2 regions of the Streptomyces sp. NPDC003027 genome follow, and region 1 is predicted to be linked to the other one. Evidence: riboswitches for the same ligand, from Rfam matches in the RefSeq annotation. Region 1 holds a riboswitch; the other holds the start of a gene.
What was found. Region 1 has a riboswitch for S-adenosylmethionine ahead of thrC (threonine synthase). Riboswitches for the same ligand answer to the same signal wherever they lie in the genome.

Region 1 (15,673 bases):
TCGCCTGGGGTGACCTGCGGTTCATCCCGCACACCGAGGGCTGGGTCCTCATCGAGGACGACGTGCCGCAGTGGCACACCGAAGGCCCGGCCCCCCGCTTCGAGGACGAGTGGCACCCCCACGACCGCCTCTACGCCCCCATGTACTCCCCCGGCGTTCGCTCCGCCCACCCGGGAGGCCCCCCGGGCTCCGGCCGCGAGCTCCTCGGAGTGATCTCCGTCGACCGGCCCCGCAACGGCCGCCACCCCGGCCCCTGGGGCCGGGAAGCGCTCCAGATGTACGCCTCCCAGTCGGCGATTGCGATCAGTAACGCGCGCCTGCGAGCAAACATGCAGCGTGCCCTCGTCCGCCTCGAACGCGAGCAGCAGGCCCTGCGCGCCAGTGAGGAGTCGTTCCGGCAGGCCTTCGAGTACGCCCCCTCCGGCATGGCCATCGCCGAGATGGGCGGCGACCAGCACGGCCGGCTCCTGCGCACCAACGACGCCCTCTGCCGCCTCCTCGGCCGGCCGGCCTCCGTCATGCGCCGCTACTCCTTCGCCGACCTGGTCCACCCCGAGGACATAGGGACCCTGCTGCGCACCTCCGCCGAAGGGGGCCGCGCCGAGCTGCGCCTCGGCCGCCGCGACGGCACCTATGTCTGGGTCTCGCTGCGCAACTCCGTCGTCGCCGACACCGCCGACGGCCCCCGCTTCCTCCTCACCCACGTCGAGGACATCGAGGAGCGCAAACGCCACGAGCTCCAGCTCGCCCACCGCGCCTCCCACGACGCCCTCACCGGCCTGCCCAACAGCGCCGAACTGCGCTCCCGGCTCAGCGCCCGGATCTGCGAACGCCCGCACGCCGCCCGCGCGGGCGAGGCGGGGGACCCCGACGCCGGTTACGACTCCCCGTACGGCCACGAGCACGGCTTCGGCTTCGACCCGGCACCCGGCGCTGCCACCGGAGGCCCGTACGACCATCACGTCCACGCCGTCGCCCCGCCGGGTGGTGAGGTCGACGACGGGACGAAGGGGCTCGCCGTCCTCTTCTGCGACCTCGACGGCTTCAAGTCGATCAACGACCGCTTCGGGCACCACACCGGGGACGCCGTTCTCATCGAGGTCGCCCGCCGGCTCACCACCGGCGTACGCGACGGAGACACCGTCGCCCGGCTCGGGGGTGACGAATTCGTCGTCCTCGCCGACGGCCTCGGTGCCGCCGACGCCGCTGACCTGGCCGTTCGGCTGCGGAACGCCATCATTCCGCCGATCCGGGTCGACGGGCGGGCGGTCAGGGTCGGGGCGAGCTTCGGCATCGGCTGGGCCGAGTGCGGCATGAGCGTCGAAGAGGTCCTGAACTCCGCCGACCAGCGGATGTACATCGAGAAGCGCTCTCGCGCCAAGGTCCACCGGCGCGCCGGATAGCCCTTCTCTTCACCCGTCGGTCACTTCCCGGTCGATCACCGGCCGGTCAAGGAACGGATCGAAGCGTTCCTCGTTCGAGGTAGGCTCGGCCGGTCGGCGACGGCTGGCGAGCATGGATAGGAGTGACCAGGGATGGCTGCCGGTAACGACGGCGCGAACACGCCCGAGGACGACGATCCGTTCGGCTACCTGTACGCGGACGGCCAGGCGGCAGGCGCACAGCCGCCCCAGGGCGGTGGCTACGGCTACCCCGGCCCGGCCGCGCAGCCCGGCGTCCCCAGAACCTCGTACAACCAGGTCAGGACGGTCGGCGAGCGGCAGTACGGCGCACCCGCCCAGGCCCATGTGCCGCAGCAGCAGCACTACGGCGGCCAGCAGCAGTACGGCCGGCCGAACCCGCAGTACGCGGCGCCCGAGACCTACCCGGGCGGCGACCGGACCCGCCAGCCCCCGATGCCGCCCCAGCGCGGCCGCGGCCCCAACACCAAGGGTCTGCTGATCGGCGCGATCGCGGTCGTCGCGGTCGTCGTGATCGGGATCACGGCCGCCGTCCTCAACAACACGGGCGACAAGAACGGCGACGGCTCCGACGCGGGCGGCACGCCGACCGGCGGCTCCGAGCAGGTCCAGGAGAGCCCGAGCACCCAGCCCTCCGCCGATGAGACCCCGCCCGAGCTGCCCCAGCAGGACGCGGCCACGCTCAAGCTGGGCGGTTCGGCGCTGCTCGCCAAGGACATCAAGGGCGCGGAGGGCGCGGACGGCGCCTATGTCACCGGGTTCAACGCCATCGGGTCGTCGGTGACCTGGCAGACCGAGGTGCCCGCAGCCGGCAAGTACAAGATGTCGGTGCGGTACGCGATCCCGGCCAAGGACGCCAACGCCACGGTGACCGTCAACGGCAAGGCGAACACCAATCCGATGAACCTGAAGAACTTCATCGGATCCTCGGACCCCAACCTCGAGAAGAACTGGCAGACCACGTGGTCGCAGGTGTCGCTCGAGAAGGGGCAGAACACGATCATGCTCTCCTGCGAGCAGGGGAACCAGTGCGACGTGATCTTCGACTGGGTGAAGATCAGCGACGACCTCTGAGTCCCGGCTGGGTTCTCAGGCCGCCTCGGCCTGCTCCTCCACCGTCACCCGGGACAGCAGCTCCTCGTACGCCGACCGCTCGAACTCGCCCGCCACGGGGGAGAGCACCGTCGCGGCCGACAGGGCGACCGCGCGGGCCAGGCGGTCCGGCCACGGCAGCCCGTCGACCAGGCCGGAGAGCAGGCCCGCGACGGCCGAGTCGCCGGCGCCGGTCGGGTTGCCCCGCACCGGGGCCGGGGGAGCCGCGCACCACACACCGTCCGGGGTGGCGGCCAGCATGCCCTCCGGACCGAGCGAGGAGACCACCGCGCGGGCTCCGCGCCGTCGGGCGTCCTGGGTGGCCCGGCGCGGTTCGCGGGAGCCGGTGAGCTGGGCGAGCTCGTCGGCGTTCGGCTTCACCAGGTCGGGACGGGCGGCGATACCGCGCCGCAGCGGCTCGCCGCTGGTGTCGAGCAGGACCGGGACCCCGGCGCCCCGGGCGAGTCTGACCAGCTCGGCGTACGCGCCGACATGGATGCCGGGCGGCAGGCTGCCGCACAGGGCCACCGCCTCGGCGCCCCGCAGCAGTGCGGCGTACCGGCCGGTGAGGGCCGCCCACTCGGCCGGGCCGATGGTGGGGCCGGGTTCGTTGAGCTGGGTGGTGTCGCCGCTCGCCGCGTCGACCACCGCGACGGTACGACGGGTGGGGCCGGCGGTCGCGACCAGCGCGTCGGTCAGGGGCAGCTCCGCGAGACGGGCCCGCAGGACCTCGCCGGTCGGGCCGCCCGCGAACCCGGTCACGACCGTGTCGTGGCCGAGGGCGGCCAGGACGCGGGCGACGTTGAGGCCCTTGCCGCCGGGGCGCTCGATCACCTGGGTGACGCGGTGGGAGGCGTGCGGGACGAGGGCCGGCACCCGGTAGGTGAGATCCAGTGCCGTGTTGAGGGTGACCGTGAGAATCACCTGCCGTACCCCCGTACCCCGTAGAAGCTCGTAGAACGCGCCCCGATCATGCCAAACGGAAGGCGGTTGGCCCAGACCCCCGGTCGACCGCCTCGCGTTCCGGCCGGGCCGGATCAGGCCGGTCGCGGCTCGACCACCCAGGCGCCCTTGCGCATCACGCCCTTGAGGTCGAACTTCTCGTCGAGGACCACCAGGTCGGCGTCCTTGCCGGGCTCCAGCGAGCCGACCCTGTCGTCGATGCCGAGCAGGCGGGCCGGGTTGGCGGAGACGGCCCGGACGACGGACTCGACCGGCAGCCGGTCGACGGTCACGGCGCGCTTGAACGCCCGGTCCAGGGTGAGGGTGGAGCCCGCGATGGAGCCGCCCTCGACGAGCCGCGCCACGCTGTCCTTCACCTCGACCTCCAGCGTGCCGAGCATGTAGCGGCCGTCGCCGAAGCCGGCGGCGTCCATCGCGTCCGTGATGAAGGCGACCCGGTCCGGGCCGGCGTGGTGGAACGCCAGCTCCAGGGCGGCCGGGTGCAGATGCGTCCCGTCGTTGATCAGCTCGACCGTGATCCGCTCGTCCTCCAGGAGCGCGGCGATCGGCCCGGGCGTGCGGTGGCCGAGGGCGGGCATCGCGTTGTAGAGGTGCGTGGCGACGGTGGCGCCCGCGTCGATGGCCTCGACGGTCTGCTCGTACGTCGCGTCGGTGTGGCCGATCGCGGCGATCACGCCGTGTTCGGCGAGCAGGCGCACGGAGTCGACGCCGCCGGGCAGCTCGGTGGCGAGCGTCACCATCTTGGCCTGGCCCCGGCCCGCGTCGATCAGCTTGCGGACCTCGGCCGGGTCGGGGTCGCGCAGCAGCGTCTCGTCGTGCGCGCCCTTGCGGCACGGGGAGATGAACGGCCCCTCGAAGTGGAGGCCGGCGATCTCGCCCTGCTCGGCCAGCTCGGACAGGAGGCCCGCGCGCCGGCCGAGGAAGTCCATGTCGCCGGTGACGAAGGACGCCACGGTGGTGGTGGTGCCGTGCAGGCGGTGGGTGTGGACGCCCTTGAGGACCTCGTCGACCGTGCCGGAGGTGAAGGAGGCGCCGCCGCCGCCGTGGTTGTGCGTGTCGACGAAGCCGGGGACGACCCAGTGGCCGGTCAGGTCGAGGGCGGGGGCTCCCTCGCGGCTCTCGGAGGCGCCTCCGCCGCCGATGCGGCCACCCTCGACGATCACGCGTCCGTTCTCGACGATTCCGGTCGGCAGCACGACGCGCGCGCCGGCGAGAACTGTGCGATCGGCCATCAGGCGGATACCTCCGAGTCGGACTCGTTGCGGGTGCTGCTGTCGGGGAGGGAGAGAAGGTCCCAGGCGAGAAGGCCCGCGCCCAGGCATCCGGCGGTGTCCCCCAGGGCCGCCGGGACGATGGCGGGCAGCTTCTGGAAGGTCACTCGCTCCTCCACCGCGGCCCGCAGGGGTGTGAACAAGGTTTCCCCGGCCTCGGCGAGACCGCCACCGATGATGAGCGTGCGGGGGTCCAGCAGGGTGAGCGCGGTGACCAGGCCGTCGGCGAGGGCGTCGACGGCCTCCTGCCAGATCCGTACGGCGGTGGGATCGCCGGACTCGACCGCTTTGGCGCAGTCGGCGGCGTCCGCGTCGGGGTCGCCGGAGGCGGCGGCCCAGGCGAGGGAGACCGCGGAGGCGGAGGCGTACCGCTCCAGGCAGCCGCGCTGGCCGCAGCCGCACTCGGTGCCGCCGGGGCGGACGACGATGTGGCCGATCTCGCCGGCGTAGCCGTGGGCACCGGCCTCGATGGCGCCGCCGATGCCGATGGCGCCGGCGATGCCGGTGCCGAGCGGCACGAAGAGGAAGCGGTCGGCGCCGTTGCCGGCTCCGATGCGGCCCTCGGCGAGGCCGCCGGTGCGGACGTCGTGGCCGAGGGCGACGGGGACTCCGTCGAGGCGTTCGCTGAGCAGGGCGCGCATCGGGACGTCGCGCCAGCCGAGGTTGGCGGCGTAGACGGCGATGCCGTTCTCGGCGTCGACGATGCCGGGGACGGCGACGCCGGCGGCCGCGGCGGGCCGCCCGTACCGCTCCAGGCCGTGGGCGCGCAGTTCGGCGGCGAAACCGAGGATGGTCTCGACGACGGCCTCGGGGCCGCGCTCCCGTCCGGTGGCGCGGCGCGCCTCGTGGAGCAGGGTGCCGTCCGCCCCGACGAGGGCGGCCTTCATGCCGGTGCCGCCCACATCGAGGGCGATGACGTGTCTCACGGGGGACAGTGTCGCCTGCGGACCGCAGAAAGGTCTAGTCCACTGGGCGGGATTGTTGTGCGGGCATACAAAAGCGGGAGGGTCGCTTCCGGGTGCGGCCGCGGGCCGGGGGACGGGCTTCCGGGCGCGGCTGCGCGGGCCGGTGGGCTCGGCGGCGCCCGATGCCGGAGCGATACCCCAGTGGTGTAGACCTTATGCTTCTCCTCCTGTGAAAATCACAGCTCGACGACGAGCAGAGGGTGGGACAACGCTGTGCAGCGGCGACTCCTTGGACTGACCGCGACCATCGCCGCGCTGGGCCTGACCGCGGCGCTCTCCGGCTGCGGCCTCACCGGCGGCGACTCCGGCGACGTGACCCTCAAGCTGGTCGCCGCCGACTACGACCTCACCGGCGGCGACACCACCAAGAAGTACTGGGACGGGCTCACCGCCGCGTACGAGGCCGAGCACCCCGGGGTGAAGGTCGACGTCCAGATCGAGTCGTGGAACGACGTCGACCGCAAGGTCGCCGAGATGGTGAAGGCCGGCCAGGCGCCCGACATCGCGCAGATCGGCGCGTACGCCGACTACGCCGCCGCGGGCGCCCTCTACTCCGCCGACGAACTGCTCTCCATCCCCGTCCAGGCCAACTTCCTCGCCCCGCTGACCGCCGCCGGAGAGAGCAGGGGAACGCAGTACGGCCTTCCCTTCGCCGCCTCCACCCGGCTGCTCTTCTTCAACGAGGAGCTGTTCGAGGAGGCCGGCGTCACCAAGGCGCCGACGACCTGGGCCGAGCTCGCCGCCGCCGCGCGCAAGCTGGAGGACGACGGCGTCCCGTACCCCTTCGCCCTGCCGCTCGGCCCGGAGGAGGCGCAGGCGGAGACCATGATGTGGCTGCTCAGCGGTGGCGACGGATACACCGACGCCACCGACCGCTACAAGATCGACTCCGAGCAGAACGTGAAGACCTTCGACTGGCTGCGGACGAACCTCGTCGAGAAGGGCCTGACGGGCCCGGTCGCGCCCGGGAAGCTCAACCGCAAGGACGCCTTCGCCGCGTTCGCGCGGGGCGAGGTCGGCATGCTCAACGGCCACCCGTCCCTGATGCAGGAGGCGGAGAAGAAGGGCGTGAAGGTCGGCAAGATCGCCCTGCCGGGGGTGGAAGGCAAGGCGAAGGCGTCCATGGGCGTCGCCGACTGGATCATGGGTTTCAAGCAGAACGGCCACCGCGAGCGGATCGGCGGCTTCCTGGACTTCGTCTTCAGCGACGCCAACGTCCTGAAGTTCGCCGGGGACAACGATCTGCTGCCGCCGACCGTCAGCGCGTACGCCACGATGCAGGCCGAGCCCGAGCACCGGAACCTGCGCGAGTTCCTCAAGGAACTGCCCGGCTCGCAGCTGCCGCCGGTCGGCAAGACGTCCTGGGCGCGGGTCAGCGAGAACATCAAGCAGAACATCGGCAAGGCCGTGGCGCCCGGGGCGAAGGCGTCGGAGGTGCTCGGGAAGATAGCCCGGGAAGCGACGGCCGCCGAGAGCGCGGAATAAGTTGGGTCGTATGACCAACGTTGAAGGGCCGGGGACGGGGTGCGGCGAGGAGCCGGACGTAGTCCACGGCGAGGAGCCGGGTGGCGGTGTCCGGGGGCTCGCCGAGGAGCCGGGGGCCGGTGATCCCGCCCTCGGTGAGGGACAGGCCGCCGGTGGCCCCGGCTCCGGCGAAGGGTCCGAGGCCCAGGAGCGCGGCCTCGGGGAGCGGGAGCGGGCCGTGCTCGCGCTGGAGCGCCGGTCCTGGCCCGGGCCCGGGGCCAAGGAGCGGGCCGTCCGCGAGCGGCTGGGCCTGTCGCCCGTCCGCTACTACCAGCTGCTCAACGCCCTCCTCGACGACCCGCGCGCCCTCGCCCACGACCCGGTGACCGTCAACCGCCTGCGCCGGGTGCGTGCCGAGAAGGAGCAGCGCCGCTGAGGCTCCCTGGGTAGGGTCTTCCCATGGTGAGTCTTCCGCACCCGACCACGCCCGCCGGCCGCGACGGCCTGGCCGCGCTCCTCGCGCGGCCCGAGACGGCCGTCGTCGCCCTCGACTTCGACGGGACGCTCGCCGAGATCGTCCCGGACCCCGAGCAGGCCCGCGCCCACCCCGGCGCCGTCCCCGCCCTCGCCGCACTGGCCCCCCGGATCGCCTCGATCGCGGTGGTGACCGGCCGCCCGGCGGGTGTGGCGGTACGGTACGGCGGCTTCGCGGGCGTCCCGGGCCTGGAACACCTCGTCGTCCTCGGACACTACGGCGCCGAACGCTGGGACGCGGTCACCGGCACCGTCCAGGCCGCCCCACCGCACCCGGGCGTCGCCGCCGTCCGCGCCGAACTCCCCGGCTTCCTGGACCGCGTCGGCGCGTGGCCGGGCACCTGGATCGAGGAGAAGGGGCGCGCGGTCGCCGTGCACACCCGTCGCGCCTCCGACCCCCAGGGCGCCTTCGAGGCCCTCAAGGACCCCCTCGGTGACCTGGCGGCCCGCCACGGCCTGGTCCTGGAACCGGGCCGCATGGTCCTGGAACTGCGCCCGCCGGGCATGGACAAGGGGGTGGCGCTCGGGGAGTACGTACGGGAGGTGGGCGCCGGTTCCGTCCTGTACGCGGGCGACGACCTGGGTGACCTTCCGGCCTTCGCGGCCGTGGAGAAACTCCGCTCGGACGGCATCCCGGGCCTGCTGGTGTGCAGCGGCTCCGCGGAGGTCACCGAAGTCTCCGACCGCGCCGACCTCTCGGTCCCCGGCCCGGCGGCCGTGGTCCGTTTCCTCGCGGACCTGGCCGAGGCGGTACGCGAGGCCGGCTGAGACGCGAAGGGCGCGTCCCCGCCGTGCCGGCTGAGACGCGAAGGGCGCGTCCCCGCCGTGCCGGCGGGGACGCGCCCGGAGAGCCGGGCCGGTCAGCGCGGCTCGCGCAGGGCCTCCAGCTGGTCCAGGAACCACCGCCGCGGCGGCAGCGCCGTCGCCTTGGCCGCCAGGCGCTTGGTGCGGTCGGCCCGCTCGGACGGGCCCGTCGTCAGGGCCTCGTGCAGGGCCCGCGCGGTCTCGGACACGTCGTACGGATTGACCGTCAGCGCGTCCTCCCGCAGCTCCTCGTACGCCCCCGCCCCGGTCGACAGCACCAGCGAGCACCCCGCCTCGGACACCACGGGGATCTCCTTGGCCACCAGGTTCATGCCGTCCCGCACGGGGTTGATCAGCGCCACGTCCGCCATCCGGTACGCCGCGAGGGAGCGCGCGAAGTCGTCCTTCACGGACAGGAGCACCGGCTGCCAGTCCTCCGTGCCCAGCTCCGTGTTGATCTCCTCGGCCAGCCGCGCGACCGCGGCCGTGTAGTCGCGGTAGACCGCCAGGTCCTGGCGGGACGGGTAGGCCGAGGCCAGGTGGACGACCCGGCCCCGCCACTCCGGCCGTTCGCGCAGCAGCTCGCGGTAGGCGAGCAGGCCGCGCACCACGTTCTTCGACAGCTCCGTACGGTCCACCCGGACGATCGTCTTCCGGTCGCCGACCTCGGCCCGCAGCGCGGCCAGCCGGTCGTCCACCTCCGGCCGGTGCGCCAGCGCCCGCAGCTCGTCCCCGTCCACACCCAGCGGGTACACCCGCACCCGCGTGGAACGCGTGGGCCCGCCATACCGGCGGTGGTGCACTCCGCGCCACGGATCACCGCTCGGTGAGGAGCCCTGCGCCACCCCCTCGGCGCTGTCGATGTGCGCGCCGCCGATGAACTCCGACGCCCAGGCCCAGGTGTGGAAGCCGAGCTCGTCCGCGCCGAGCATCCCCCACAGAAGCTCCTCGCGGACGTCCTCCGGCAGCATCCGCAGATACTCGTGCGACGCCCACGGCGTGTGCGTGAAGTGCGCGATCCGCAGGTCGGGCCGGAGCTCCCGCAACTGCCCCGGCACCAGCGCCAGGTGGTAGTCCTGCACCAGGACCTCCGCACCCTCCGCCGCCTCCGCGGCCAGCGCCTCCGCGAAGGCGCGGTTGTAGTCGCGGTACGCCTCCCACATGCGCCGGAACTCCGCGTCGAAGACCGGCGCGACCGGGATGTCGTACAGATGGTGGTGGAGGAACCACAGCACCGAGTTCGCGATGCCGTTGTACGCCCCGTCGTAGACCACCGGATCGACCGGCAGCATGCGGACGCCGGGCTCCGAGACGCCCGTGCGCACGGCCTCCCGGTCCCCGTCCGAGAGCGCCGCGCACACCCAGAGCGCCTCCGGCTGCCCGGCGAGGGCCGCCGAGAGACCGGAGACGAGTCCGCCGCCGCCGCGACGGGCGTCGAGCGCGCCCGAGCCGTCCTCGCGCGGCACGTACGAGAGGGGACCGCGGTTCGAAGCCACCAGTACTGAAGCCATGTGCCGAACCTAGCCCGTCCCGTAAACGCTCAAACGTACGTATACGAGGTCGGCGCTCAGTCGCCACGGCGGCCGCGCAGGGCCGCCTTCGCCACCGCGCCCGTGCCCGCGAGGGCCAGCGCGAGTCCGCCGAGCAGCCAGAGCTGCTCGCCGTGCGCGCCGGTCTCGGCCATCGAGCCGCCGGGGCCGTGCGGGGCGGGCCGCGCCGGGCGGACCGTCGGCGCCGGGGTCGTCCACGCCGGCTGGACCCGGCCCGTCCGCTCGCCCAGCGGCTCGATCGCCCCGGCCGCGGCCGGAGCGGCCGCCATGAGGGGCAGCGAGCCGGCGAGGAGACCGGCGACCGCCAAGAGGGCTCCCCTTCGATGCGTGAACCTGTGATGCACAGACCTCATGAAAGGGAAATCTAGGCAGGAAACGTGATCATCCGACGTTCCGCCACGCGGCTAGGCCACCCGGCGGTGCGCGTACTCCGCGATCTCCAGCATCGGCGGCCGCTCCTCCGTGTCCACCGCGTACGTCCGCGGCGCGAACCCCTTCCCGCCGCCCGTCCCGTCCCGCTCGAACTGCGTCAGCCGGGGCCGCACCAGATGCCCGCGCGACAGGCGCAGCTGCGCCGTGCGGTAGATCGCCGCCGCCATCCGGCCGAGCGCCTGCCCGTCCTGATGGCGGTGCTTGCGCACCCCGACGTCGACCTGGGCGAGCGCGTCGAGGCCCACCGTGTGCAGCGCGTCGACCAGCAGGCCCAGCTCCACTCCGTAGCCGACGGGGAACGGCAGCTGTTCGAGCAGCGAGCGCCGCGCCGCGTACTCGCCGCCCAGCGGCTGGACGAAACCGGCCAGCAGGGGCCAGTGCAGATTGAGCAGCGGGCGGGCCACCAGCTCCGTCACCCGGCCGCCCTGACCGGGCGCGTCCCCCAGCGGGCGGTCGTACATCGCCTTGACGAGGTGCACGTCCGGCTCGGTGAGCAGCGGGCCGACGATCCCGGAGACGAAGTCGGCGGAGAAGTCCCGCAGATCCGCGTCGACGAAGCAGACGACGTCCCCGCCCGTCACCATCAGCGAGCGCCACAGGACCTCGCCCTTGCCGGGGGCGGCCGGTATCCGGGGAAGTATCTCGTCGCGCGCCACCACCCGGGCCCCGGCCGCCGCCGCGACCTCGGCCGTACGGTCGGTGGAACCGGAGTCGATCACCACCAGCTCGTCGACGAGCGGGACCGCGTCGGACATCAGCTCGCGGCGGATCACGGAGACGATCGCGCCGACCGTCGCCTCCTCGTTCAGCGCGGGCAGCACGACGCTGACCGTCGTCCCCCGCTTGGCCGCGAGGATCCGCTCCAGCGGACGGTCGGACACGGACCAGGACCGCCGGGCCAGCCAGCGCTCCACTTCATCCAGCAAGGTGATCTCCATCTCGCGGTTCGGACGACCATCTCAACCGTCCATGCCTTCGGTTACAGTCTTGAACAACGCGGACGCCCGACGCATGTCGGGGTGCCGCCCGCGTTCCACAACCGAATACCGCTCATCCAGAGGGGCAGAGGGAAACGGCCCGTTGAAGCCCCGGCAACCCTCCAGTCGGTCTCGTCCGCGACACAGCGCGCCAGCGAGGTCCCCGACTAGGGAAGGTGCCAAATCCGTCTCATGGCGAAATTCGCCATGGGAAAGATGAGGAGAAAGGGCCTCGCCTCCAATGGCTGTACAGACTGTCGCGAACACCGAGAACACGCCGAACGCCCAGAGCACGGTCGATCTCGGTCCCGCTTCCGGGCTTTCCTGTCGCGAATGCGGTGAAGTCTTCCCGCTCGGCCCGATCTTCGCCTGCGAGCTGTGTTTCGGCCCGCTCGAGGTCGCCTACAACCTGCCCACCGGTGACCCCGAGGCGCTGCGCAAGCGGATCGAGGCCGGCCCCGCCAACATCTGGCGCTACGCCCCGCTGCTTCCCGTCCCGGCCGACGTCGCCGACAAGCCGAACCTCAACCCGGGCTGGACCAAGCTCGTCCAGGCCGACAACCTCGCCCGTGAGCTCGGTGTCGAGCCGGGCAGGCTCTTCGTCAAGGACGACTCCGGCAACCCCACGCACTCCTTCAAGGACCGCGTCGTCGCCCAGGCCCTCGAAGCCGCCCGCGCCTTCGGCTTCACCACCCTGTCCTGCTCCTCCACCGGCAACCTGGCCGGCGCCGTCGGCGCCGCGGCCGCCCGCGCCGGCTTCCGCTCCTGCGTGTTCATCCCGCACGACCTGGAGCAGGGCAAGGTCGTCATGGCCGCGGTCTACGGCGGCGACCTCGTCGGCATCGAGGGCAACTACGACGACGTCAACCGCTTCTGCTCCGAGCTCATCGGCGACCCGCTGGGTGAGGGCTGGGGCTTCGTCAACGTCAACCTGCGCCCGTACTACGGCGAGGGCTCCAAGACCCTCGCGTACGAGATCTGCGAGCAGCTCGGCTGGGTCATCCCCGACCAGCTGGTGATCCCGATCGCCTCCGGCTCGCAGCTCACCAAGATCGACAAGGGTCTTCAGGAGCTCATCAAGCTGGGCCTCGTCGAGGACAAGCCGTACAAGATCTTCGGCGCCCAGGCCGAGGGCTGCTCCCCGGTGTCGGCCGCCTTCAAGGCCGGTCACGACGTCGTACGGCCCCAGAAGCCGGACACCATCGCCAAGTCCCTCGCCATCGGCAACCCGGCCGACGGCCCGTACGTCCTCGACATCGCCCGCCGCACCGGCGGCGCCGTGGAGGACGTGAACGACGAGCAGGTCGTCGAGGCGATCAAGATTCTGGCCCGCACCGAGGGCATCTTCGCCGAGACGGCGGGCGGGGTCACGGTCGGCGTGACGAAGAAGCTGATCGAGGCCGGTCTCATCGACCCGTCGCTGACCACGGTCGTGCTCAACACGGGCGACGGCCTCAAGACCCTGGACGCGGTGGCCGACACCTCGCAGGCGACCGCCACCATCCGCCCGAGCCTGGACGCGTTCCGCGACGCCGGCCTGGCCCACTGAGCCGACTGAGAGACTGGAGAACCCGATGAGCGTCAAGGTCCGCATCCCCACCATCCTCCGTACGTACACGGGCGGCCGGGCCGAGGTCCCGGCGGAGGGCGCGACCCTCTCCGAGGTCATCGCCGACCTGGAGAAGAACCACGCGGGCATCGCGGCCCGCGTCCTGGACGACCAGGGCAAGCTCCGCCGCTTCGTGAACGTCTACGTGAACGACGACGACGTCCGCTTCGAGCAGGGCCTGGAGACGGCGACGCCGGACGGTGCGGGCGTGTCGATCATCCCGGCCGTCGCCGGCGGCTGCTGACGCACCGCGATTCCCCGAATTGCCCTCTCCGCCAGAAACGGAGGGGGCAATTCTGCATGGTTGAGCACGGTAGAGTTGGGGAAGGCCCCTCCGCTGCTCATGCCGGACGCATATGAGAATGCGTCGACGCGCGACAAGAAGCAGCCAAAGTGTTCGAGTGTTGTGTACCTTCTGTGCACTTTGACGGGCCCGACTTGCCCCGGAATTCAGTGAAACCTCCCTTATCCTCCTTTCCGGCGTGCCCAGAATTCTCGTCCGATTGACCTGTTGCAGAGGGCAGTTGGGCAGATACATTCAGCCGCGGTCGACGCGTTCCGGCGCAGGGTCTGACCCGGGTCCGCGAAGTGCGGTCCCGCGCAAGGGCCAGTAATAGGGGAGTTAGGCATGGCTCAGGGCACCGTCAAGTGGTTCAACGCGGAGAAGGGGTACGGCTTCATCGCGGTCGACGGTGGTGCGGATGTTTTCGTCCACTACAGCGCGATCCAGATGGACGGTTACCGCACCCTTGAAGAGGGTCAGCGAGTCGAGTTCGAGATCTCGCAGGGCCAGAAGGGTCCGCAGGCGGACATGGTCAAGCTCGCCGTCTGAGCACGGCGCGATCGGCCACCACGTACGCACTCACGCCGAGGGGTCCGCATCCTGACCGGGATGCGGGCCCCTCGTGCGTTCCCGGACGGCTCGCGGGGCCTCCCGATCTGTGGGAGGCGCTTGCACTCTCCTAGGGCGAGTGCTAATCATTGGCGTTAGCACTCTGAAGGTGAGAGTGCTTACGAGGATCGGGCAGACGAGGCCCGCGGCCAGGTGGGGCAAGGAACCGCCGGGTACGCAGGCCGTCCGTCGCGGGCGTCGGCGCGGTCCTGGAGCGTTATCCACCCCATGTCCGGGAGGACCACTTCACATGGCCAAGATCATCGCGTTCGACGAGGAGGCACGGCGCGGTCTCGAGCGCGGGATGAACCAGCTCGCCGACGCCGTCAAGGTCACCCTTGGCCCCAAGGGCCGGAACGTCGTCCTCGAGAAGAAGTGGGGCGCCCCCACGATCACCAACGATGGTGTGTCCATCGCCAAGGAGATCGAGCTCGAGGACCCGTACGAGAAGATCGGCGCCGAGCTGGTCAAGGAAGTCGCCAAGAAGACGGACGACGTCGCCGGTGACGGTACGACCACCGCGACCGTCCTCGCCCAGGCGCTCGTCCGCGAGGGCCTGCGCAACGTGGCGGCCGGCGCCAACCCGATGGCTCTGAAGCGCGGCATCGAGAAGGCCGTCGAGGCCGTCTCCGCCGCCCTGCTGGAGCAGGCGAAGGATGTCGAGACCAAGGAGCAGATCGCCTCCACGGCCTCCATCTCCGCCGCCGACACCCAGATCGGCGAGCTCATCGCCGAGGCGATGGACAAGGTCGGCAAGGAAGGCGTCATCACCGTCGAGGAGTCCCAGACCTTCGGTCTGGAGCTGGAGCTCACCGAGGGTATGCGCTTCGACAAGGGCTACATCTCGGCGTACTTCGCCACCGACATGGAGCGTATGGAGGCGTCCCTGGACGACCCGTACATCCTGATCGTCAACTCCAAGATCTCTTCCGTGAAGGACCTGCTCCCGCTCCTGGAGAAGGTCATGCAGTCGGGCAAGCCGCTGCTGATCATCGCCGAGGACGTCGAGGGCGAGGCCCTGTCGACCCTGGTCGTCAACAAGATCCGCGGCACCTTCAAGTCCGTCGCCGTCAAGGCTCCGGGCTTCGGCGACCGTCGTAAGGCCATGCTGAACGACATCGCCATCCTCACGGGCGGCACGGTCGTCTCCGAGGAGGTCGGTCTCAAGCTCGAGAACGCCGGCCTGGACCTGCTGGGCCGCGCCCGCAAGGTCGTCATCACCAAGGACGAGACCACGATCGTGGACGGCGCGGGCGAGAGCGACCAGGTCGCCGGCCGCGTCAACCAGATCCGCGCCGAGATCGAGAACTCGGACAGCGACTACGACCGCGAGAAGCTGCAGGAGCGCCTGGCGAAGCTCGCCGGCGGTGTTGCGGTCATCAAGGCCGGTGCCGCGACCGAGGTCGAGCTCAAGGAGCGCAAGCACCGCATCGAGGACGCCGTCCGCAACGCGAAGGCGGCCGTCGAAGAGGGCATCGTCGCCGGTGGTGGCGTGGCCCTGCTCCAGGCCTCCTCGGTCTTCGAGAAGCTCGAGGGCGACCTCACGGGCGACGAGGCCACCGGTGCCGCGATCGTGAAGCTGGCCCTTGAGGCCCCGCTGAAGCAGATCGCCGTCAACGCCGGCCTCGAGGGCGGCGTCGTGGCGGAGAAGGTCCGCAACCTGCCCGTCGGCCACGGCCTCAACGCCGCGACCAACGAG
Region 2 (15,673 bases), on a different contig from region 1:
AAGAACGTCGCCCCGGCGGTCATCGAGGACCGGATCCGGGCGCACGCGCTGGTCGCGGAGTGCATGGTGGTGGGCGACGGACGGCCGTTCGTGGGCGCGCTGGTGACCCTGGACGAGGAGTTCCTCGGCCGCTGGGCCGCCGAGCACGGCAAGCCGGCGGGCTCGACGGCGGCTACGCTTCGCGAGGACTCGGAGCTGCTCGCGGAGGTCCAGCGGGCGGTGGACGACGGCAACGCGGCGGTGTCGAAGGCGGAGTCGGTGCGGAAGTTCAGGATCCTGAACTCCCAGTTCACCGAGGAGGCCGGGCACATCACGCCGTCGCTGAAGCTGAAGCGCAACGTGGTGGCGAAGGACTTCGCCGACGAGATCGAGGCGATCTACCGCGCCTGACGGCCGTTCAGAACGCCCCTGGCCGGCCCGTGTCACGGGCCGGCCAGGGGCGTTCGCGCGGTCCCGGCGGCGTCCCGAGGCACCGAACACACCGAACACGAAGAGGAGTAGGGATCACATGCGGCTCAAGCGCACCGCCGTGCTGGGGGCGGCACTGACCGCGACGGTCACGGTCTCGGGCTGCAGCAGCAGCTGGGGAGAGGACGCCGGTCTGCCGAAGGCGGGTGACCTGGCGGGGATCGAGCGGATCGTCAGCAAGCACACGATGTGCAGCGACCTGCGCGCCGCCTCCGGGGACGGCTCGATGAACGAGGAGGCCAAGGACCCCTCCTGGGGCATAGGCGAGCGCGCGGTGTGCGGCGACGACCGCGACGACACCCTCACCCTGCTGACCGTCACCGACATGGAGAAGTTCCAGGAGGCGAACAAGAAGGCCGCGGCCCAGGGTGGCGGCGGCCGTTTCCTCGTCGGGCAGGACTTCGCGATCGTCGCGGCGGACAACGGCGTCGCGGAGAAGCTCAAGGCGTCCGGCACCCTGCTCTTCACCTGCGAGAAGGACTTCAAGATCCCGCAGGGGTACCGGCAGGAGGAGCTCCTGGTGGACGGCTGCGCGCTGACCGACTACCTGCCCGCTCAGGTCGTATCCGGCGGTGAGGGCCAGTCCGGCTGACGGCCGGGCGGTGTCACGGCGGGGGCCCTCGGCGCGGGACGCCTCAGAGCAGCTCTTCGAGCCGCTCCGCGAGCAGGTCCCAGCGCCAGCGCTCCTCGACCCACGCGCGGCCGCGTTCGCCCATGCGGGCGCGGAGTTCCGGGTCGAGGAGCAGCGTCGCGATCCGGTCCGCGGACTCCTGCGGGGCGTCGCCGCGCACGACCCAGCCGGTCTCGCCGTCGAGGACCGCGTCCGGGGCGCCGCCGGAGTCGCCGGCGACGACCGGGAGGCCGGTGGCCGAGGCCTCCAGGTAGACGATGCCGAGGCCCTCGACGTCGAGTCCGCCCCGGCGCGTGCGGCAGGGCATGGCGAAGACGTCGCCGGCTCCGTAGTGGGCCGGCAGCTCCTCCCACGCCACCGCGCCCGTGAACCGTACGGATCCGGCCACGCCGGTGCGCTCCGCGAGTCGCCGCAGATCCTTCTCGTACGGGCCGCCCCCGACGATCAGGAGCACCGCGTCCGGCACCCGGCGCAGGATCTGCGGCAGCGCCCTGATCAGCGTGTCCTGGCCCTTGCGGGGGACGAGCCGGGAGACGCAGACGACCACGGGCCGGTCGCTGAGCCCGAGCCGCGCGCGTACCGCGTCGCCGCCCGAGCCGGGGTGGAAGGTCTTCTCGTCCACGCCCGGCGGGAGCTGTGTCATCCGCCCGGCCGCCGCGGGGGTGAGCGCCGCGGCGATCCGCGAGCGCGTGTACTCGCCGAGGTACGTGATCGTGTCGGTGCCCTCGCCGATCCGCCGCAGCAGCCCGCGCGAGCCGGGCAGCTGCGCCCACCCCGCCTCGTGTCCGTGCGTCGTCGCGACCAGGCGCCGGGCCCCGGCCCTGCGCAGGGCGGGCGCCATCAGGCCGAGCGGTGCCGCGGCCCCGAACCAGACGGACTCGCAGCCGTGCTCCCGCAGCAGCGCGGTCGCCCGCGCGGTGACCCGAGGGGTCGGCAGCAGCATGGTGGTGCGATCCCGGACGACCGTGAAAGGCTGCTCCGCGTCGAACGCGGCGGTCGCCTCGATCCCCTCACGGCCGCGCTTCCACGTGGAGGCGTAGACCACGATCCGCTCGGGATCCAGGCGCAACGCCATGTTGTGCAAGAACGCCTGGATTCCACCGGGTCGTGGCGGGAAATCGTTCGTTACGATCAAGGTCTTGTACATCGTGGCCGAATGTACCGTGGCCGCGCCCCCCGCCCGGCACCACCTCCGCGACAGCGGACCGACAGGACAAGGACGAGGTAGGAATGACGGGCGTACTGGGCGCACCGCGCACGGGCGGGAAGAGTGGCACGACCGGCGGCGCCGAGGGCGGCTCGACCGGCGGCACGAGGCGCGGCACCGGTCTGCGGCTCCCGCTCGCGCTGTGGGCTCTGACCAGGGTGGTTCTGCTGCTGTGCGTCTTCAAGGTCGTCACGGTCCCCGGCCCCGACGTCACGAGCGACATCGAGCAGATCTACCAGGGCTGGTACGAGGTCCTCCGGACGGGCACGTACCCGATGTCCGATGTGACCTGGCAGTACCCGCCGGGTGCCGCGCTGGCGATCCTCTCCCCCGCGCTGCTGCCGTTCCTGGGGTACTCCGCGGCCTTCTTCGTCCTCGCCTTCCTGTGCGACGCGGTCGTCTTCGGCCTGCTGCTGTACACGGGCCGGCGCCCGGGCCGTGCGCTGCGCGGTGCCTGGATCTGGATCGCCGGCGTCCCCCTGCTCGGCCCCACCGCGTACTCCCGCTACGACCTGATGGTCACCGCCGTCGCCGTCGCCGCCCTGCTCGCCGCCCCGCGTCATCCGCGGGTGCTGGGGGCGCTGGCCGGCTTCGGGGCGATGCTGAAGGTGTGGCCGGTGCTGCTGCTCGTCGGCACCCCCCGCGGCCGTGCGACGTTCCGCTCCTGGTCGGCGGCGGCGGGCGCGGCGGCCGGCCTGCTGCTCCTGTGCACGCTCGCGGCGCCGGGCGCGCTGGCGTTCCTGAACTTCCAGCGCGACCGGGGCACGGAGGTCGAGTCGCTGGGCGCGCTGGTCTTCCATGTGGCGCGGCACTTCGGCTGGGAGGGCGAGGCGCGGATGAACTACGGCTCGATCGAGTTCCTCGGCCCGTACGTCTCCACCGTCTCCACGGCCGCGATGGTCCTGACCATGGCCGCTTTCGGCTGGCTGCTGCTGTGGCGGATCCGGGCGCGCTCCTTCACGACCGCGACTCCGGCGGACGTGGCCTTCACGGCAGTGCTGCTGTTCACCACCACCAGCCGGGTGATCAGCCCGCAGTACATGATCTGGCTCGTCGGCCTGGCCGCCGTGTGCCTGGCCTACCGCGCGAGCCGGATGCGGCGGCCCGCGCATCTCGTGGTGTGGGCCACGGCGGTGACGCAGTTCGAGTTCCCCGTGTGGTTCTCGCACGTGACGGAGAGCGATCCGCTGGGGATCGCGCTGCTGGTGGTACGGAACGGCCTGCTGGTCGCGGCGGCGCTCAGCGCCTGCCGGATCCTGTGGCGCCAGACGGTGGTGGAGCCGCGCCTCGCGGTACCGTCGCTGCCGGTTCAGGCGGACCCCGACCGCGAGAGGTCGATGTCGGCGTCCTGACGGCGCGGTGTACGGCGGTGCAGCAGGCCCAGTGCCGCGCACTGCCCCGCCATGGCGAGCGCCATCGCCAGGCAGATCCCGGGCAGACCCAGGCCGGACAGGGCGTACGCGAGCGGGAGCTGCGCCAGGACCCCGGCGATGGTGATCCTGGCGAGCCGGGGGCTGCCGCCGCTGCCCTCGACGACCCCCGCGAGGGCGATGAACCCGGCCGTGAGGACGAGGCTCGGGCCCAGGCAGCGCAGGAAGAGGGCGCCGGCCGCCGCGACGTCCGCGGCGGCCCCGAAGGAGCGCATGACGAGGTCGGCGGTGAGCAGCAGCAGCCCGGCGGCCGCGGCCCCGAGGACGCAGCCGAGGAGCAGGGCCTGACGGCCGACGGCCCGGCGCTCGTCGCGGCCCGTCCCGAGCAGATGGGCGGTGTGGATGGCGGCGGCCTGGCGCACGGCGTAGAACGCCATCGTCGCGACGTACATGGCCTTGGTGGCGATGCCGTACGCGGCGACCTCGGTCACCCCGAGCCGTGCCACGACGGCGACGAGGGCGAGGGCGCCGGCCATCCGGACCACGAAGTCGAGGGAGATGGGCAGTCCGGTGGAGGCGGTGCGCCGCAGGGCCGCGGCGGTGCCTTCGGCGGGCCGGGCCGAGCCCGCCGCGCGAAGGTGCGGGTCGCGGCCCAGCGCCACGAGCCCGGCGACAAGGGCCGCGCTCCGGCCGATGACGGTGGCGAGGGCCGCGCCCGGCACTCCGTACGCGTGGATGAGCGGCGGATCGAGGACCAGGATCAGCCCGTTGGCGAGGAACGCGAGGCGCATGGGGGTGCGGGTGTCGCCCGCGCCCTTGAGGATCCCGTCGAGGACGTGCGTGGCGAAGAAGACGGCCGTGCCCGGAAGTGAGATCGCGAAGTAGGCGGTGGCGAGCGCGAGCGCGTGGGCGTCGTCGCCGCCGAGGACGAGCCGGGCGAGCGGTTCGCGCAGCAGATACCCGCCGATCGCGACCGGCGGGACGAGCAGCGCACCGAGGGTCCAGCCGCCGCGGACGGCGGACCGCAGGGCGCCCGGGTCGCCGGCGCCCCGGGCCCGGGCGACGAGGACGGTCGTGCCGGAGGCGGCCATGAGGACGACACCGAGGAGGACGTTCTCGACGTTGGTGGCCACGGCGACGGCCGCGACGGCGGCCCCGCCGAGACGGGCCACCCACACCATGTTGATGATCCCGGCGGCGACCGAGGCCAGCAGTGCGAAGTAGACCGGATACGCGAGCTGTATCAGTGACCGCCGGTGTCCCATCCGTACTCCTCCTCGAAACGAGCTACCTCGATTCGAGGTGCCGCGAAAAGAGGTAGCATGGCGGACGGGTCCGCGACAAGCGTGAAGGAGGCGGCCGGGTGCTGGAGCTGACGATCCTCGGCTTTCTGTACGACAGACCGCTGCACGGGTACGAGCTGAAGGACCGGATCCAGGGGCTGAGCGGGCATGTCCGCCCGGTCAGCGACGGGGCGCTCTACCCGGCGATCACCCGCATGGTGAAACAGGGCCTGCTGGAGAGCCGTATGGAACCGGGCGCGAGCGCGGCACCTCGGCGGACGCTCTCACTGACGCCGGAAGGCCGCGCCGAACTGCTCTCCCGGCTGCGGGCCCCCAAGGAGGCCGAGATCACCGACGGCCAGCGCTTCTTCACCCTGCTCGCCTTCCTGGGCCACCTCCCGGACCCGGCGGACCAGGCGGCCGTCCTCCGCCGGCGCCAGGCGTTCCTGAACACCCCGGCCAGCTTCTTCTACGAGGACGGCGTCCCGGTGCGCGCCGAGCGGGAACCGGACCTCTTCCGCCGCGGCATGCTCCGCATCGCCCGAGCGACGGGCACGGCCGAGAAGCAGTGGCTGGCCGAGGCGATCGAGGAGCTGGAGGCCGCGGCGGCCCCGGACGGCGTCTGACCGCCGGCCTCAGGCCAGTCGCGCCCGGAGGTGGGCGCGCCAGGCCGCGGTGAACTCCTCCGGCGTCGTGTCGAGCACCTCGTGCAGGGCCTTCTCCACCGCGCCCTCGCGGGACGGGTGGGCGCCGACGGCGCGGTAGAACGCGGTCAGCCTCTTCTCGCCCCAGCGCTCGGCGATCAGCTCGCACGCCAGCCAGGCGCCCTCGTAGGCCCGTGCCAGTGCGTCCGGGTCGCCGCCGAAGCCGAAGGCCTCGTCGTCGGGGAGCCCGGCCGGGAGGTCGCCCGCCCGGACCGCGCGGCGCAGTTCCGGGGCGGCCTCGGCGGCCGTACGGCCGGTGCCGCGGTAGGCGGCCCAGTCGGCGAAGCCCTCGGAGAGCCAGACCGGAGTGGCGGGTGAGGTCGCGGCGCGGGTGGCGACATGGGTGGTCTCGTGGGTGAGGACGATCTGCTGCCCGAATCCGCCGAGCACGCCGTACGCCTCGGGGTTGACGATCACCCGGTCGGGGGGCGCGTCCGGGCCGCCGCGGATCGCGCCGGTCGTGACGGCGGCGATGCCCCGGTAGGAGGCCCCGGGCGCCCCGAGGAGACCGCCCATGGCGTCCAGCGAGGCGGGGACGAGGACGACCACCCGGCCCGCCCAGGGCGAGGGCCAGGCCGCCGAGACCGCGGGCACCGCCCGGTCCGCCGCCGCCGCGATCGCCCGGAGGCGCTCCTCCGGCTGCCCGACGCCGAGGACGAGGCTGCGCGCTCCACGCACCGCTTCCACCTCGCCCTGCTGCCAGAGCTGCTGGGCCGCGTCCTCACCGGGCCGGTCCGCGGTCACGTACCACCGCCCGTCCCGCTCGATCAGGTCGAGGACGCGCTCCGTCGTGACGGGACCCGAGTCGTAGCCGCTGAGCCGGTAGCCGAGCTCCGCGTGGACCGTCGCCCGGTCACGGCCGCTCCGGTCCACGTCCTTCACCCGGTAGTCCCAGGAGCCGAGCGGCACCTCGGCGAGGTGGTCGAACTCCTTGAGGGCGGCCGGGGCGAGCGACGTGTCGAGTCCGACGGCGTAGGCCGCCTCGTCGCGGGCGAGCAGCGCCCGCGCCCGGCGGTCGAGCAGGCTCTGGATCTCCCGGGGCGCCGAGTCGGGCGGGGGCCCGCCGCACCCCGCGAGGGCCAGGAGGCCGGCCGTTAGACAGACGACTCCCCGTCGCACCGCTCCCCACCCCTGACCCGCCACGCCCTCGATCGTACGGGCAGCCGTAGGGCCGGCCCCACGGCCGGACCCGGCTTCCCACGGTCAGACCCGGGTCACCGTGGCGTGCGGCATCATCCCGACCGGGTCGTAGCGCACCCGCGCCCCCGGATACGGCGCGTGGATCACCTGGCCGTCGCCGGCGTAGATGCCGACATGGCTGGCGTCGTCGCGGTAGGTCACCAGGTCGCCGGGCTGCGCCTGGGAGAGCGGCACCTGGCGTCCGGCGTACCGCTGCGCCGAGGAGGTCCGCGGCAGGCTGATCCCCGCCTGCCGGTACGACCAGACCATCAGGCCGGAGCAGTCGAAGGCGGAGGGGCCGGTGGCGCCCCAGACGTACGGTCGGCCGATCGCGCCGCGGGCGGCGGCGACGGCGGCCGCGGCCCGCGAGGAGGCCGGGCCGAGGTCCGAGAGCGGCGGCAGGTCCTGGTCGCGGCCCGACCGTGAGGCGCGGTCGAAGGACGCGCGCTCCTCCGCGGTGAGGGAGGCCAGCAGCCGCCGGGCCTCGGCGAGCTTCCGCTCGACCGTGCGCTTGTGCCGGGCGACCTGCGACCGGCTGTGCTCCAGCTGGGCGAGCAGCCGCCCCGCCTCCGTCCGCTCCTGTCCCAGCCTCCGCAGCTCGCCCTGGAGCTGCGTCAGCGCCACGCTCTGCCGGGAGGCGACGCGGTCGAGGACGGAGGCCCGGTCGAGGTACGAGTCGGGGTCGGCGGAGAGCAGCAGCGCGAGGGCCGGGTCGATCCCGCCGGAGCGGTACTGGGCGCCGGCGACCGAACCGAGCGCGTCCCGCATGCGGTTGACGCGCTCCTGGCCGCGAGCCACGCTGTCCTGCGCCTGGGAGAGCGTCCTGCGCAGCGTGTCCGCCCGCTCGTCGGCCTTGTTGTAGCCCTCGGTGGCCCGTTCGGCCTCCTCGTAGAGCCGGTCGACCGTGGCCCTGGTGGCCTCCGGGGTGCCGCTCGGGTCGGCGCTCACGGGGGCGGCGCCGAGGGCCGTCGCCGCGGTGGCCGCGGCGGCGGTCAGGACGGTGACCCTGACGGGTCGTCGTTGGGACGCCACGTATCGCGCTCCGTTCAGCTGTACGCAGACTGGCGCGGCAGACAGTAGCCGGTGATCAGACGGCTTCCAACGAGCATGCCGGGCATACAAAGTGACGCCCCGCCGGTGACCACAGGTCACCGGCGGGGCGTCACGTCAGCTGGGGTCGCGGCGAACCACCCGTTCGGGCGTCAGGCCGCGGGAGTCGAGTCCGAGGCGTCAGATGCGGACACCGAACTGGAAGGTGCCCATGTAGCTCATCGACTCGTAGCGGACCGAGGCGCCCGGCTTGGGGGCGTGCAGGATGGTGCCGTTGCCCGCGTACAGGCCCACGTGCGACAGGCCGTTGAAGAAGACCAGGTCGCCCGGCTTGAGCTGGCTGCGGCCGATCTTCACGCCGTCGTTCTGCTGGGTGTAGGTGGTGCGGCTGATGCCGACGCCGGCCTGGCGGTAGGCCCACTGCGTCAGACCGGAGCAGTCGTACGAGTTGGGGCCCTCGGCGCCGGAGACGTACGGCTTGCCGATCTGGGTGGCGGCGGCGTTGAGGGCGGCGGCACCGCGCTGCGAGGCCGGGACCTCGTTGCCGAGGTCGACGCGGTCGCCCGCGGCCCGGCTGGCGCGCTGCTCCTCCTGCTGCATCTTGGCGCGCTCGGCGGCGGTCAGGGTGTTGAGGAGCTTCTGCGCCTCGGCGAGCTTGCCCTGGAACTTCTTCTTCTTCTCGCCCAGCGTCTTGCGGACGTCCTCGAGGTCGGCGAGCTTCGTCGTCGCCTCGGCGCGCTGCTGGGCGAGGGTGCGCTGCTTGGCCTGGATCGACTGGAGCACGTCGGCCTGCTTGGCGCCGAGCTGGTCGATCGCGGACGCCTTGTCGAGGTAGGTGTCCGGGTCGGAGGAGAGGAAGAGCTGGATCGCCGGGTCGATGCCGCCGGAGCGGTACTGCGCGCTGGCGACCGAACCGATGTTGTCGCGCAGGGCGTTGAGCTCCTGCTGACCTCGGGCCACCTTGTCCTGGAGCGCGCCGATCTCCTTCTGGAGCTTGCCGCGGCGCTCCTCGGCCAGGTTGTACTGCTCCGTGGCCTCTTCGGCCTCGTGGTGCAGCTTGTCGACCTTCGACTTCACGTCGTCGATCTTCGGCTTCGGAGCGGCCTGGGCGCCCGTCTGGGCGGAGAGCGCGACAGCGGCCGCGGCGGTGGCGGTGAGCACGGTCACGCGGGTGCGGCTCGGCTGCTTGGGACGACGGTGGGACGCCACGAAGGCGAGCTCCTTCTTCCTCAGCCGCCCAACCAGGGCTCGGCAGGCGGTTCCTTCGCTGTCATCCCCGATGGATGATCAACCGCGCGAAGGTTCGAGGCCTGACCCTAGTGACCAACTTGTGATCAGTTCAAATCCTCATGGGCAAAATCTCACCCACGAAGCACTTTATTTACTCGCACCACACAGGCAGTGATGAGGACTTGACCGTGCGCCCCTCAGAATTCGGGCATCGAGCCCAGGAGTTAACAGATGTCACGAAGTGCGCGAAAGCCGCTTCAGCAACAAGGCGGACGCCACCGGCCGGGCACCGGACTTGGCGACACCGTCGGCGACCTCGCGGTCGGTGGAGACCACCACGACCGGGCGGCCCGGCGGCTCGGCGCGCACCAGCTGACGGATCAACTCGTCGGCGGTGACGCCCGGCTTGGAGAACAGCACCCGCACCCCGCGAGGCGGCGCGAGCAGGACCGGGGCCGCCAGCTCCGCCCCGTCGAAGACACAGGTGATCTCGGCGCCCGAGCGGGCCGCGAGCGCGGAGAGCCCGCCGAGCAGCCGCAGCCGCTGCTTCTCCAGCGGCATGGTCGGGTAGCCGGTCTTGGTGACGTTGTAGCCGTCCACGACCAGATGGGCCTGCGGCAGCGCGAGCAGCTGGTCGAGCAGCGCCGGGTCGGTCTCGGACAGGGCGCGGGCCGCGATGTCCTTCGGTGACATCCGGCCGGGCTGCACGGCGTCGACGGTGTCCGCGGGGTGGACGGAGGCGGGCGGCAGAGCCAGCTCGCGGCGCAGCCCCTGAGCGGCGTCCAGGACCGTGTCGAGCAGCAGCCGCAGCCGCATGTCCTCCACCGAGCGCCCCTCGCGGGCGGCCCGGCGGCTGGCCTCCAGAGCGGACTCGACCTCGCCGAGCCGGGCCTTGAGCCGGCGGCTCTCGCTCTCGGCGGCCGAGACCCGGGCCGCGGCCTCCGCCTTGGCGGTGTCCATCTCCGCCCGGGTGCGCCGCAGAGCGGCCTCGCCGCGCTTCACGTCGCTCTGAGCGCTGCGCAGCTTGCGATGAAGCGATTCGGCTTCCTTGCGGGCCGCCTCCAGGTCATGGCGCAGCTGCTCGATCTCGCCCCGGCCGCGCTCCTTGGCCGCGGCGACCTCCTCGCGCAGCCGCTCCAGCTCGCGCCGCCCGGCCTCGTCGGCCCGCTCGGCGTCCGCCCGCTGGGCCTCCTCGCCCGCGGCCGCGACCAGCTTGACCCAGCCCGTGGGGCGCAGGACATAGGCGGCCGCCGCGACGTCGACGGGATCGGCGGCGGCCGGCGGGGCGCCGGACTCGACGGCTCCGGCCAGCTCCGGCTGGGCCTCCTTGAAGCGCTCGCCGATCCGCTGCCGGAAGACCGGGTCGTTCTCCAGGGCGGCGGCCATGGCGGTGCCGGCGAACTTGGCCCGCCGGCTCGGGGTGAAGCGCGCGTACTGCCGCAGGGGTCCGGGCAGCTCGGCGACGGTCAGCCCGCCGAAGGCGTCCGACACCAGCGCGACGACCCGCCGCCGTACGCCTTCCGGCAACGGGCGGTCGAGCGTCTCGGCAGCGTCACCTGCCGCGCCGGCCGGCTCACCACCGTGCGCGGGCTGCTCCACGATCCGTCACCCCACTGTCGTTCGCACCGCTCCGTCAGGAAGCGGTGCCCGGCCTGTCCACCAGTTCGATCTGGTCCACCGCGTTGCACCACCGGCAGCGGACCGACTCGATGGTCTCACTGACCACCTCGCGCTCCTCCACCTTCGGCTCACCGGCGAGGTCCAGATGGACGTACTCGACGACCTTGGAGGAACGGGTCACGTCGAACCGGGTCAGGTTGCCGCAGAGTGTGCAACGCCAGCGGGTCTCGGCGGTCGGCAGGGGAACCGTCGTCATCGTGCCGTCCTCTTTCATGTGCGGGGTGCGGGAGCCGCGGTGCGCCGTCGAACTGCGGAGGTACTGCCCGTACCCTACGGCCTCGCGGCTACCCCGTGTCCCGGCGAGGCACTCTGCCCGGATGGGCCCCGTTACGCCATGATCTGTCCATGATCGACTGGCGGCGAGCGACCCTCGATGCGTGGCACGGCGCGCGGAAAGGACCGGCGGTGACGTACGGCCTGATCGCCGTCTGCTGCCTCACCTTCCTGATCAGTCCGGTGTCGGGCCTCAATCCGGTCTACGGCACGGGGGACGCGCTGCTCTCGGCGCAGAGCGTGTACTTCCACCGCTGGGGGGTCGTCCCGGCCGAGCTGACGAGCGGCGACCCGCGCGCGCTGCTCACCCCGCTGACCGCGCTCTTCGTGCACGGCAACTGGCTGCACCTGCTGGGGAACATGCTGTTCCTCTACGTCTTCGGCGCGATGGCCGAGGAGCGGATGGGCGCGGTGTCGTTCGCGCTGTTCTACCTCTGCTGCGGCTACGTCGCCCTGATCGGGTACGCGATGGTCCACTCCGGCAGCGAGCAGACGCTGGTGGGGGCCTCGGGGGCGATCTCCGGGGTGCTCGGGGCGTTCCTCCATCTCTTTCCGCGCTCCCGGGTGACCAGCCTGTTCCCGTTCCTCTTCTTCCTGCCGCTGCGCTTCCCGGCCTGGATCGTGCTGATCTTCTGGTTCGTGCTGCAGTGGCTGGCGGCCCGCTCCGCCGGACCGGGGCCCGGTGTCGCCTATCTCGCGCACGTGGTGGGCTTCTGCGCCGGCTTCCTCTACGCCTGGGGCCGCTACCACCGGAAGGGGGTGCGGGCAGCGCTTCCCTGGAAGGGTGGTGGCGGGAGACGGGCGGGCTAGAGTGAAGGCCCAGCCGCGGCGACCGAGGGAGAAAGCCAGCCGTGATCACCGCGATCGTGCTCATCAAGACCAGCGTGGACCGGATCCCCGAGATCGCCGAGTCCATCGCCGCGCTCGACAGCGTCAGCGAGGTCTTCTCGGTGACCGGTACGTACGACCTGATCGCCATGGTCCGGGTGCCCCGGCACGACGACCTGGCGGATGTGATCCCCGGCCGGATCAGCAAGATCCCCGGCGTCGAGGCCACGGACACGCACGTCGCGTTCCGTACGTACTCCCAGCACGACCTGGAAGCGGCTTTCGCCATCGGCCTGGAGTCCTGACCGGCCTGGGTCCTGACCGGCCTGGGGTTCTGACTCCCTGCCGTCCTTCCTGACGGCACGGTGAAGGGGGCCCCGCTCGGAGGCCCCTTCACCCGTACGAGTGGGTGCTCAGCCGCGGTCGGGCACGCAGCGGCCGTCCTCGGTGCGGTACTTCCACTGCGCGCCGTGCCGGACCAGCTCCTTGACGGCTCGTACGAAACGCTCCACGTGCTCGTCGGGCGTGCCGGCGCCGAAGCTCACCCGGATGGCGTTGAGCGACTGCTCGCCCGGCTCCGCCTCCGGTGCCCCGCACTCGCCGACGTCCTGCGGGTCGCTGCCCAGCAGCGTGCGGACCAGCGGGTGGGCGCAGAAGAGGCCGTCGCGGACGCCGATGCCGTACTCCGCGGAGAGCGCGGCGGCGAAGTGCGAGCTGTTCCAGCCCTCGACCACGAACGAGATGACGCCGACGCGCGGGGCGTCGTCGCCGAAGAGCGAGAGCACCTTGACCTCGGGCACCTCGGCCAGGCCTTCCCGGACCTTCGCGATCAGCTGCCGCTCGCGCTCCACGAGGGAGTCGAAGCCCGCCTCGGTGAGCGCCTTGCAGGCGGACGCGATGGAGTAGACGCCGATGACGTTCGGGGAGCCGGCCTCGTGGCGGGCGGCGGTGGTGTGCCACTCGACGTCCACTCCCCCGTCGGTGCGGCGGGCGACCTTCCTGGAGGCGCCTCCGCCGGCCAGGTACGGCTCGGCGTCCTGGAGCCAGTCGGCGCGGCCGGCGAGGACGCCCGAGCCGAAGGGGGCGTACAGCTTGTGCCCGGAGAAGGCGACCCAGTCCACGTCCGACTCCCGGACGGAGACGGGGTGGTGGGGAGCGAGCTGGGCGGCGTCGAGGACGATCCGGGCGCCGTGGGCGTGCGCGGCGGCGGCGAGTTCGCGCACCGGCCACAGCTCACCGGTGACGTTGGAGGCTCCGGTGACGCAGACGAGCGCGGGACCGTGAGGCTCGCGGCCGACGAGTGCGCGCTCCAGGGTCTCGACGGCCTGGGCGGGGGTGCGCGGCGCGTCGAGGTAGGTGACCCGGGCGTCCCGCCACGGCAGCAGCGAGGCGTGGTGCTCGGTCTCGAAGACGAAGACCTCGCAGCCGGCGGGGAGCGCGGCGGCCAGCAGGTTGAGGGAGTCGGTGGTGGAGCGGGTGAAGACCACCTGGTCGTCGGGGCGGCAGTCGAGGAACTCGGCGACGGTGACCCGGCTGTTCTCGAACAGGTCGGTGGAGAGCTGCGAGAGGTACCCGGCACCCCGGTGCACGCTGCCGTAGTACGGCGCGTAGGCGGCGACGTCGTCCCAGACCCGCTGCAGGGCCGGGGCGCTGGCGGCGTAGTCCAGTGCGGCGTAGGCGACCTCGCCCCCGGTGACGAGCGGCACGGTGACGTCCCGTCCCAGAACGGGCAGCGGGGCACAAACGGACAGGTCGGCGGCAGCGGTGGTGACAGACATGGCGAACTCCCGTACAGGCAGGCGAATTCCCGCGCCGGCGGATACGCGGCAGCGCTGGGGAAGAGAAGAAGGAGGGTGCGCGAAGAAGGGGCGGGAAGGCCCTATCGCATTCGCTTGCTCACAAGAGGCTCCCTGAGGACCAGGACCCCAAGGGTTTCGAGGGGTCCGCGCTTGCCGTAGACCTCGCTGCCTACGGCCTGGTCTTCACCCGGGGCACCCCGCCACGGACGGAGGGTTGCCGGACAGCAAGCCGGGGCTTCGTAGCTGTCACTCATGACCTGGCAGAGAAGCTATGCCAGGTGATCGACGCGGCGCAACCCGTGTCCGGATCCCGGAACGGAAAAGGGCCCCACCACGGCGGGGCCCTCTCGTCCTCTCGCGCGATGCCAGGGGCTCACGCGTCACCGGCCGCTCACGCGTTGCTGGCGGCGATCCAGCGCTCCAGCGCCCTGCGGGCGGCTCCCGAGTCGATCGACTCGGCCGCCTTCGCGATTCCCGCGCGCAGTTGCTCCGCCAGACTGCCCTCGCCCGGCTCGAGCGCCGTGAGCGCCGCCGCCGAGTTGAGCAGGACGGCGTCCCGTACCGGACCCGTCTCGCCGGCGAGCAGCCGGCGGGCCACATCGGCGTTGTACGACGCGTCGGCGCCGCGCAGCGCCTCCACGGGTACGAGGTCGATGCCGACGTCGCGCGGGTCGAACGCCTCCTCCCGCACCGCGCCGTCCCGGACCACCCACACCCGCGAGGTGGCGGTGGTCGTCAACTCGTCCAGGCCGTCGTCGCCGCGGAAGACGAGCGCGGAGGAGCCGCGCTCGGCCAGCACCCCGGCCATGATCGGGGCCATCCGGGCGTCGGCCACGCCGGTCGCCTGGGCCCTGACGCGGGCGGGGTTGGTGAGCGGACCGAGGAAGTTGAAGGTGGTCCGGATGCCGAGCTCCTTGCGGGCCGCGGCCACATGGCGCAGCGCCGGGTGGAACTTCACCGCGAAGCAGAAGGTGATCCCGGCCTCCTCGGCGACCTCGGCGACCCGCTTCGGCGTCAGCTCCAGATTGACGCCGAGCTTCTCCAGGACGTCCGAGGCGCCGCTCGCGCTGGACGCGGCCCGGTTGCCGTGCTTCACGACCTTGGCGCCGGTGCCGGCCACCACGATCGCGGACATGGTGGAGATGTTGACGGTCTTTGCACCGTCTCCGCCCGTGCCGACGATGTCCACGGACGGGCCGGGAACCTCGATGACGTTGGCGTGCTCGTACATGGTCCGGACGAGGCCGGTGATCTCCTCGACCGTCTCGCCCTTGGCGCGCAGGGCGACCGCGAAGCCGGCGATCTGCGCGTCGGTGGCCTCGCCCCGCAGGATCCGGTCCATCGCCCAGGCGGTGTCCTCCGCGCTCTGGTCGCGGCCGGTCAGCAGCCCGTCGAGGACGGCGGGCCAGGAGCGGTCCGCCGTGGTCTGTCCTCCAGCGGGGGTCACAGCGCTCATGGCAGCTCCTGGTCATGTGCGTAACGAGACGAATACACGCCCACCCTATCGACCGCCGGGGACGGCGAAGAGCCCCGTCCATCGAATGGACGGGGCTCCCGCTGTGGCGACCTTCCGGGGGTCCCCCAGGGCGAAGCCCCGGGGAGAGGTGATCAGTGGTGGCCGTGGCCGCTGGTGATCTCCTTGTACTCCTCGGCGGTGGGCTTGGCGATCTGGTTGTCCTCGCCGTAGTAGCCCTGGTTGAGCTTGACCCGGAGCTTCTCCATCCGGCTCACCTTGCGCTCCACACCGTTCTCGTCGACGGCCGGCGGCAGCTGCGCGGGCTCGTGCTGCTCGTGCGCCGTGAGGCGGTACAGCTCGCCCTGGCTGAGCGGCTCGTGGATCTCGACGAACTCACCGTGCGGCAGGCGCTTGATGATGCCGGACTCGCGTCCGTGCAGCACCTTGTCCTTGTCGCGGCGCTGGAGGCCGAGGCAGATCCGCTTGGTGACGATGAACGCGATGACCGGTCCGAG

Region 2: another riboswitch for S-adenosylmethionine. It lies ahead of ACWDX6_RS19030 (aminotransferase class V-fold PLP-dependent enzyme); the one in region 1 lies ahead of thrC (threonine synthase).

The regions. Positions count from the first base shown of each region.
Region 1 covers NZ_JBSFTU010000011.1:100,358-116,030, forward strand. Annotated here, with positions in the region: gene cdgB (diguanylate cyclase CdgB) at 1-1,403, shown strand, start outside; gene ACWDX6_RS11380 (CBM35 domain-containing protein) at 1,536-2,495, shown strand; gene ACWDX6_RS11385 (1-phosphofructokinase family hexose kinase) at 2,511-3,437, opposite strand; gene nagA (N-acetylglucosamine-6-phosphate deacetylase) at 3,551-4,708, opposite strand; gene ACWDX6_RS11395 (ROK family protein) at 4,708-5,673, opposite strand; gene ACWDX6_RS11400 (ABC transporter substrate-binding protein) at 5,926-7,197, shown strand; gene ACWDX6_RS11405 (DUF3263 domain-containing protein) at 7,208-7,612, shown strand; gene otsB (trehalose-phosphatase) at 7,636-8,478, shown strand; gene ACWDX6_RS11415 (alpha,alpha-trehalose-phosphate synthase (UDP-forming)) at 8,571-10,025, opposite strand; gene ACWDX6_RS11420 (hypothetical protein) at 10,082-10,372, opposite strand; gene ACWDX6_RS11425 (glucosyl-3-phosphoglycerate synthase) at 10,469-11,422, opposite strand; SAM riboswitch class I at 11,544-11,696, shown strand; gene thrC (threonine synthase) at 11,715-13,022, shown strand; gene ACWDX6_RS11435 (MoaD/ThiS family protein) at 13,048-13,326, shown strand; gene ACWDX6_RS11440 (cold-shock protein) at 13,711-13,914, shown strand; gene groL (chaperonin GroEL) at 14,225-15,673, shown strand, end outside.
Region 2 covers NZ_JBSFTU010000024.1:86,928-102,600, forward strand. Annotated here, with positions in the region: gene ACWDX6_RS18965 (AMP-dependent synthetase/ligase) at 1-390, shown strand, start outside; gene ACWDX6_RS18970 (hypothetical protein) at 509-1,060, shown strand; gene ACWDX6_RS18975 (glycosyltransferase family 4 protein) at 1,104-2,246, opposite strand; gene ACWDX6_RS18980 (glycosyltransferase 87 family protein) at 2,330-3,658, shown strand; gene ACWDX6_RS18985 (MATE family efflux transporter) at 3,616-4,941, opposite strand; gene ACWDX6_RS18990 (PadR family transcriptional regulator) at 5,040-5,585, shown strand; gene ACWDX6_RS18995 (hypothetical protein) at 5,595-6,806, opposite strand; gene ACWDX6_RS19000 (NlpC/P60 family protein) at 6,867-7,874, opposite strand; gene ACWDX6_RS19005 (NlpC/P60 family protein) at 8,073-9,101, opposite strand; gene ACWDX6_RS19010 (NYN domain-containing protein) at 9,357-10,721, opposite strand; gene ACWDX6_RS19015 (hypothetical protein) at 10,756-10,998, opposite strand; gene ACWDX6_RS19020 (rhomboid family intramembrane serine protease) at 11,148-11,885, shown strand; gene ACWDX6_RS19025 (Lrp/AsnC family transcriptional regulator) at 11,927-12,208, shown strand; gene ACWDX6_RS19030 (aminotransferase class V-fold PLP-dependent enzyme) at 12,317-13,681, opposite strand; SAM riboswitch class IV at 13,844-13,960, opposite strand; gene trpD (anthranilate phosphoribosyltransferase) at 14,094-15,158, opposite strand; gene qcrB (cytochrome bc1 complex cytochrome b subunit) at 15,311-15,673, opposite strand, start outside.